DNA from 3 places in the Eoetvoesiella sp. genome. Region 1 is predicted to be linked to each of the others. Evidence: predicted binding sites of a transcription regulator. Region 1 holds the regulator's gene; each other region holds the start of a gene.
The links. The regulator FliA, encoded in region 1, starts transcription of late flagellar genes. The targets are predictions, from matches to a motif close to CTAAAGTTTNNNNNNNNNNNGCCGNTA.
Positions count from the first base shown of each region.

Region 1 (2,254 bases):
ATTTGCCGTGCCGCCGAGGTGCTCAGGACGGCTTCCGGACTGTTCGGCTCCCCGGGTTTTACGCCTGGGTGCTTATGGCTTTTCCCTGCAATTGCACGATCATCTTGGCCACCCGGATGACGGCATCGCTGGGCACGGTGCGCAGCACTTCGCCCGTTGCGTTGTCGACGATGGACACCACCACGCGCTGCGCTTCCGGGTCGAGGTTGAAACGCATGCCCGTCGACCAGGCCTGCATGCTGTTGTTCAATTCTTCCAGGGCCTTGTCCAGCGGCAATTGGATGCTGTCCGACGAGGATTGCTGTTGCTTGTCTTGGGATATTCGAGCATCCAGCGTTTCGCCCGCCGCCGTGACCTGCTGCGCCGGTTCGGGGAATATGACGGGTCTTTCGATATCCGCCGGCAACGGGTTGATCGGAACGGATGCGGCGGATGCAATCGGGTTGACCATTGAAATCCCTCCTGTGGGTCCGGTATCCAACTATTACTTTCAGCGCCTTAACGGTACTTTTGCGTGAAACTTTAGGGGGGCGGACGTTTCAATCAGGCGAATAACCGACGAATTTCGGGACAGCTTCAGCCAATCCCAAGGCGGAAACCGGCGAGAATAGAGGCTCTGTTCATTTCCGTATTTTGTTTAATTTACGCATGCCGACTTCCGAAGACCAAATGGTCGGGCAATACGCTCCGATGGTTCGCCGTCTGGCCTTGCAGCTTATTTCCAGATTGCCGGCCAGCGTCGAGCTCGACGATCTGTTGCAAGCGGGCATGATGGGTCTGCTGGATGCCGTCAGGCGCTATCAGCAGACGCCCGACGCCCAGTTCGAGACCTACGCCGTCATGCGTATCCGCGGCGCCATGCTGGACGAATTGCGTTCCCAGGACTGGCTGCCGCGCAGTGTGCGCAGCAAGATCAAGACCATCGAGCAGGCCATGCATCAGTTGAGCCATCGGCTCATGCGTCCGGCCACCGAGTCCGAAATCGCAGAGGCAATGCATATGTCCTTGCCCGAATACCAGGAGCTGCTGGAAGAGGCGCGGGGCGTGCAGGTCATCCATTACGAGGACCTGTCCCGCAACCAGGGCGATTTCAGCGATGGCCTGGATCATCCGCAACTGCAGTCCGAGGCGGCGGGAGAATGGTGCAATCCCTTGAACATGCTGATGTCGGACGGCCTGCGCCGTGCTCTCGTCGAGGCCATCGGCAATCTGCCCGAGCGCGAGCAGCTTTTGCTGTCGCTGCAGTTCGAGCAGGATCTGAACCAAAAAGAGATCGGCGCTGTCATGGGCATCACCGAAGGACGTGTGTCGCAACTGCGTTCGCAGGCGGTGGCCCGCATTCGTACCGCGCTGGCGCGCAATTTCTGGGATGAAAGCCCGGGCGAGCAGGCGCTTCAGGGGTTGCTGTAATCCGGAGCCCCGCGGCGGCGCTGCCTTATAATGCAGAATTGCCGTCCTAGAGAATCAAATTGGATTACGTTACCTCCTGCAAATTGCCCACGCCTTGGGCCATGTTTCAGTTGCACGGCTTTATCGTTCCCGAAACTGGCAAAGAGCATGTCATGCTTACATTAGGCGATGTCGGCAGCGGCGAGCCCGTGCTGGCCCGGATTCACTCCGAGTGCCTGACCGGCGACGGCCTGTTCAGCCAGCGCTGCGACTGCGGCGCCCAGCTTGAAACCGCCCTCGAGATGATCGCCGCCGAAGGGCGCGGCGCCTTGCTGTATTTGCGCCAGGAAGGACGCGGCATCGGCCTGCTCAACAAGATCCGGGCCTACAACCTTCAGGATCAAGGGGCCGATACGGTCGAGGCCAACGAGCAACTGGGTTTTCCCGCCGACATGCGCCGCTACGATTTATGCAAGCCCATGCTGGATCACTTCGGCATTACCCGGCTGCGCCTGCTGACCAACAACCCACGCAAGGTCGATGCCCTGCGCGAACTGGGTATCGATGTAACCGAGCGCATACCATTGCAGGTCAATCGCAACCGCTACAACGAAGGGTATTTGCGCACCAAGGCGGTCAAGCTTGGCCATTTGTTCAAGGGCTATCTCGTCGAAGAGGAATAGGCGGCATGCGCATGGAACGGTTCCACGCCTCGGGGCATGGGTCCTGGCGGGCTGGCAATGAGTGAAATGAGCGCCTGGTATATTTTGCCCAACGGCAATATCAAGCACCTGGACGGGCTCGAGCTGCAGCCCGAGCGGGACTGGCTGCCCACCGACGCCAGCCTCGAGCTTTATACCCAGGC
Region 1 is NZ_DATMGA010000004.1:16,153-18,406, forward strand. Features, by position in the region: gene VNT00_RS00640 (flagellar protein FlaG) at 59-451, opposite strand; gene VNT00_RS00645 (RNA polymerase sigma factor FliA) at 649-1,410, shown strand; gene ribA (GTP cyclohydrolase II) at 1,464-2,072, shown strand; gene VNT00_RS00655 (hypothetical protein) at 2,130-2,254, shown strand, end outside.

Region 2 (2,254 bases), on a different contig from region 1:
TTGGAAGTCGAGCCTTGTACGATATTGGCGGTATCGAAGTCCAATTTAAAGGTTGCGGTACCGGTTGTGGTCGTGGTGTCTACAGAGCCATCTGTTGCCGTGGGGTTCACTGCAACATAAACGGTTGCAGCGCCAGAGTCGACCGTTATACCCTTGGCTTGCAAGGTTGCAGCGTCGGTGGCATTGATGCTGCTGATGTCAAATTTGGCATACCAGTTGCCGTTCTTGTCGGAGACGACGGTGCCGGTGGAAACGTTTGCTGCACTTGACAGGCCCAGCTTGCTGGCCAGGTCGCCACTTGTGGAGCCCGATGCCGTCGAAAGAGCCGCGGCGGTAACGCTTGTGGTGTCGCCAAAAACTTTCTTGGCTGCGGTGGCGTCAATGCCGTTGATGTCGGAGGATTCGCCTTGCGGGCCGCTGACATTGAAAGAGCCCAAGCCCAGCGTGTTGCTGTCGATTTGCTTGAGGTTGATGGAGATGGTTTCACCGTCGTTGGCGCCGACTTGAATCTTCAGCTCGTTGTCCTTGGCCAGGACTTTCACGCCGTTGAATTGCGTTTGTTCCGACACGCGGTTGATTTCGCTAAGGCGCTGTCCGATTTCGTCCTGGATGGATTTCAGGTCGGAGGCCGAGTTCGTGCCGTTGGTGGCTTGAACCGACAGTTCGCGGATGCGCTGCAGGTTGTTATTGATTTCGTTCAACGAACCTTCGGTCGTTTGAGCGATCGAGATACCGTCGTTGGCGTTGCGGGTGGCTTGCGTCAGGCCTTTGATGTTGGCCGTGAAGCGGTTGGCAATGGCTTGACCAGCGGCGTCGTCTTTGGCGCTGTTGATGCGCATGCCGGACGACAGGCGCTCGATGGCGGTGCCCAGAGCCGATTGGGACTTATTCAAATTGCCTTGGGCAATCAGGGAAAGCGAGTTGGTGTTAATAACAGCCATGGATAACTCCTAGGTATGAATACGGCGAAACACTGCTTCGCCTCTGGTTGCCAAGAAGAATTAGAGTTTGACGCTGCGTCCCGGGGGCGGGTTTGGGCGGAAATCAAGCCGTAGTTCTTCCTGTTCCTTCGCATTAACGGCCCAGGGAGGAATTACTTTAGGGGAGGGAGCAGGTGTATTGCCGGATGGAGCGACGCGCGCCGGGCGGCGCGCGTCGAAGTGGCTGGCGAGGCGGTTTTAGTTATTTGTAGGCATCTACCACGGGGGTATAGATGGAAGTCTGGTCGAGCTTGTCGATGGTAAGGGTGCCGAAGTTGCCATTGGTGCCGTCCGCATAGAAGTCATAGTCGGCTTGCACGGTTGGGATCTGCCTTACGATGGCGCCGTGATGGAACATGCCGAAAGCGCCTTCGGTATCGGTGTCGCCGGGAGTCTGCTTCCAGACTTTGTCGTCGAACTGGAAGTGCATGGCGCCGAGTACTTGCTGGGGATTGGCTTTTTGGTAGTCGAGCACGCTTTGCAACTGATCATGCACGTATTGCTGGCTGTAGTCGGGTTTTGCGCGGCTGTAGCCGATTTCCGTGAACAGGATGGGAGCGCCGAATTGCTTGTAGGTCAGCGGGATCCAGCCCTCGCCCGTACCTTCGGCGTTGGCGGTGAGGTACACCTTGTCGTTGTAGGTGTTGGCGCATAGCATGAGCCGGTCTTTGTATGGGGCGGTTCGGGGGTCGGTCAGCAATTTGTTGAACTGGTTCCAGCCCGGCAGGTTCTGGCCGCCCGGCCCGAAAGGCTCGCCCCGGGGGACGAAGGTTACCGGTATGCCCACGGGAACGGTTTTGCTGAATCCTCGTTTGTCGGCTTCCTGCAGGAAGCGCGCCACCAGGCCGATTGCCGGAACGTAGTGGATGCCGCCGTCTTCCGAGGGGCTGTCCAGTTCGTTCGAGATAATGACGCCGGCGATGGCAGGGTGCCAGTCGGTGCCGGCCTTATTGCCGAAGTTGCGGCTTGAAAAATAACCGGGAACCTGTTCATCCCAGACGGTCGAGCTTTGCTTGGGCAGCCAATTGCTGATGGGCACGACCACTTTGATGTTCAGGCTGTTGGCGTAATCGAGGAACTGGCTGTGGTCGTTGCGGGGATCCCAGTCGTAGAGGCGGATCAGGTTGATGCCTAGATTCTTGATGGTCTGCAGGTCGTTGCGGCAGTCAGGCGCGCAACTGTTGGTGAGGAAGGACTGGGTTCCCCATAGCGATCCCATTTGCTTGCGGGCGATGTCGCTGCCGAAGTACAGGGAGCTTGAGTTGGCCGTGGAT
Region 2 is NZ_DATMGA010000032.1:12,463-14,716, reverse strand. Features, by position in the region: gene VNT00_RS09295 (FliC/FljB family flagellin) at 1-941, opposite strand, end outside; gene VNT00_RS09290 (hypothetical protein) at 1,183-2,254, opposite strand, start outside.
Region 2: the regulator FliA is predicted to act here: its motif matches at 1,076-1,102, upstream of VNT00_RS09295 (FliC/FljB family flagellin).

Region 3 (2,254 bases), on a different contig from region 1:
CAGCCAGCCCGATACGCCGTTCACCCAGGGCCAGACCGTGGTGACGCAGAACACGCAGATCGAAATGCGCTCGGAACAGGGCACGATCAAGCGGGTCACGACCAGCGCCAATCTGGCCGACGTGGTCAAGGCCCTGAACGCGCTGGGCGCCACGCCGCAAGACTTGCTTTCCATTCTGCAGACGCTGAAAAGCGCCGGCGCCCTGCGCGCCGATCTGGAAATCATCTAAGGGAACGGATTGCCGCCATGACTTACTACATGCCCAGGCCAGCCGACGCCAATATTGACTCCGCCATCGACTTCGGACGCTTGAACCAGCTGGGGCTGGCCGTGAAGAACGGCGCAAACGCCTCGGCAAAAGACCAGAAGCAGGTCGCCCAGCAATTCGAGGCGATGTTCATCCAGCAGTTGCTCAAGCAGGCCAGGCAGGCGTCCGGCATGAAGGGCCTGCTCGACAGCGACCAGACCCGTCTCGCGCAAAGCATGGCCGACGAGCAAAGCGCCTTGCAGCTGTCCGATCCCGGCATCGGCCTGGCCCAGGCCTTGCTGCAGCAAATCCAGGGCAATGCGTCGAACGGGCAGGGCGCCGCCGCCATCGAGGCGCGCGCCAAGTCCTTGCCCGAACTGGCGCCTTCCCGCGTTCCGGGCTTGCGTTCGCGCATCGGCGACGAGCGCAAGGAAGACGCCACGTCCATTTCCTCGCTGATCGACATGCTGTCGCAAAGCTCGGTGGGCAGCATGGTGGGGGCGGCGGTCTCGGCAGTGCAGGGCGCGCCGGCGCATATCCAGAATTTCGTCGACCGCATGGGCTCCGCCGCCAAGGCGGCCGCAGCCAAAAGCGGCTTGCCGGCCGAGCTCATCCTGAGCCAGGCGGCGCTGGAGTCGGGCTGGGGCAAGCGGGAGATCAAGGGCGACGACGGCTCCAACAGCTACAACCTGTTCGGCATCAAGGCAACCGGCGGCTGGACCGGCAAGGTGGTGAATATTACGACCACCGAATACGAGAACGGCGTGGCGCGCAAGGTCGTCCAGCCGTTCCGGGCCTACAGCTCGTATGCCGAATCGTTTGCCGACTACGCCAAGCTGATCGGCAACAGCGACCGCTACAGCGACGTGGCCAAGGCATCTTCCGCCCAGGAGGCGGCGCGGCGCATACAGGACGCCGGCTATGCGACCGACCCCGCCTATGCGGAAAAGCTGATCAGCATCATGGGATATTTCAATAAATTGGCGACGTGAGCCACCGTTTCTGGGGGCGGCAGCCGGCGCAAACCGCCCAGGCTTCCAGGCTAAACAATTCCGGCGAAATGCCGTTAATGCACTGAATGATGATCCCCCAGGGTAAGACAGAGGTCTCATCCTGTTACCAACGGAATATCGATGAATCTAGCCAATCTTGGTCTCTCGGGCATAAACGTGGCGCAAAACCGCCTGCAAACCGCCGGCCACAATATCAACAACTCGGCGACCGAAGGGTATAACCGCCAGCAGGTCATGGTGTCGACGGCGGGCGCGACCAGCACGGGGGTCGGCTTCATCGGCCGCGGCGTGCAGACCGACAGCGTGCAGCGCGCCTACGACAATTTCCTGTACCGGCAATTGGTCAACTCGCAAAGCACGGGGGCCGCCATTACCGCCTACGGCAACGAAATCGTCCAGGTTAACAACTTGTTCGCCGACCGCACCGTGGGCATTACCCCTGCGTTGCAAAATTTTTTCGACGGCATCCAGGCGGTGGCTTCGGCGCCGGCCGACCCGGCCTCCCGCCAGGACCTTCTGGGCCGCGCCGCCAGCCTGGTCGGCCAGATCAACGATGCCAACGCCTTCCTGGACTCGCAGCGGGACAACATCAATACCCAGGTTTCCACGGTCGTTACGCAAATCAACAGCTATGTCGAGCGCATCCGCGACATGAACCAGCAAATCGTCAATGCCAAGGCATCCGGCTCGGGGCAGCCGCCCAACGATCTGCTCGATCAGCGCGACCAGGCCGTGTCCGAGCTCAGCCAGTTGGCTGGGGTCAAGGTGTTCGAGCAGGACGGCAATGTCAACCTTACCATCGGCAACGGCCAGGTGCTGCTGGGCGGCGACACGGTTTTCCCCCTGCAGGCCATTCCCTCGGCGGACGATCCTTCGCGCACCGTGGTGGCGTATTCCGCGCCCACCGGCACCGGCCGCACCACCTTGGTCGAAATGTCCGACAGCAGCATCACGGGCGGCACGCTGGGCGGCCTGCTTTCGTATCGCAGCGGCA
Region 3 is NZ_DATMGA010000005.1:5,597-7,850, reverse strand. Features, by position in the region: gene VNT00_RS00765 (flagellar basal body P-ring protein FlgI) at 1-229, shown strand, start outside; gene flgJ (flagellar assembly peptidoglycan hydrolase FlgJ) at 247-1,239, shown strand; gene flgK (flagellar hook-associated protein FlgK) at 1,381-2,254, shown strand, end outside.
Region 3: the regulator FliA is predicted to act here: its motif matches at 1,290-1,316, upstream of flgK (flagellar hook-associated protein FlgK).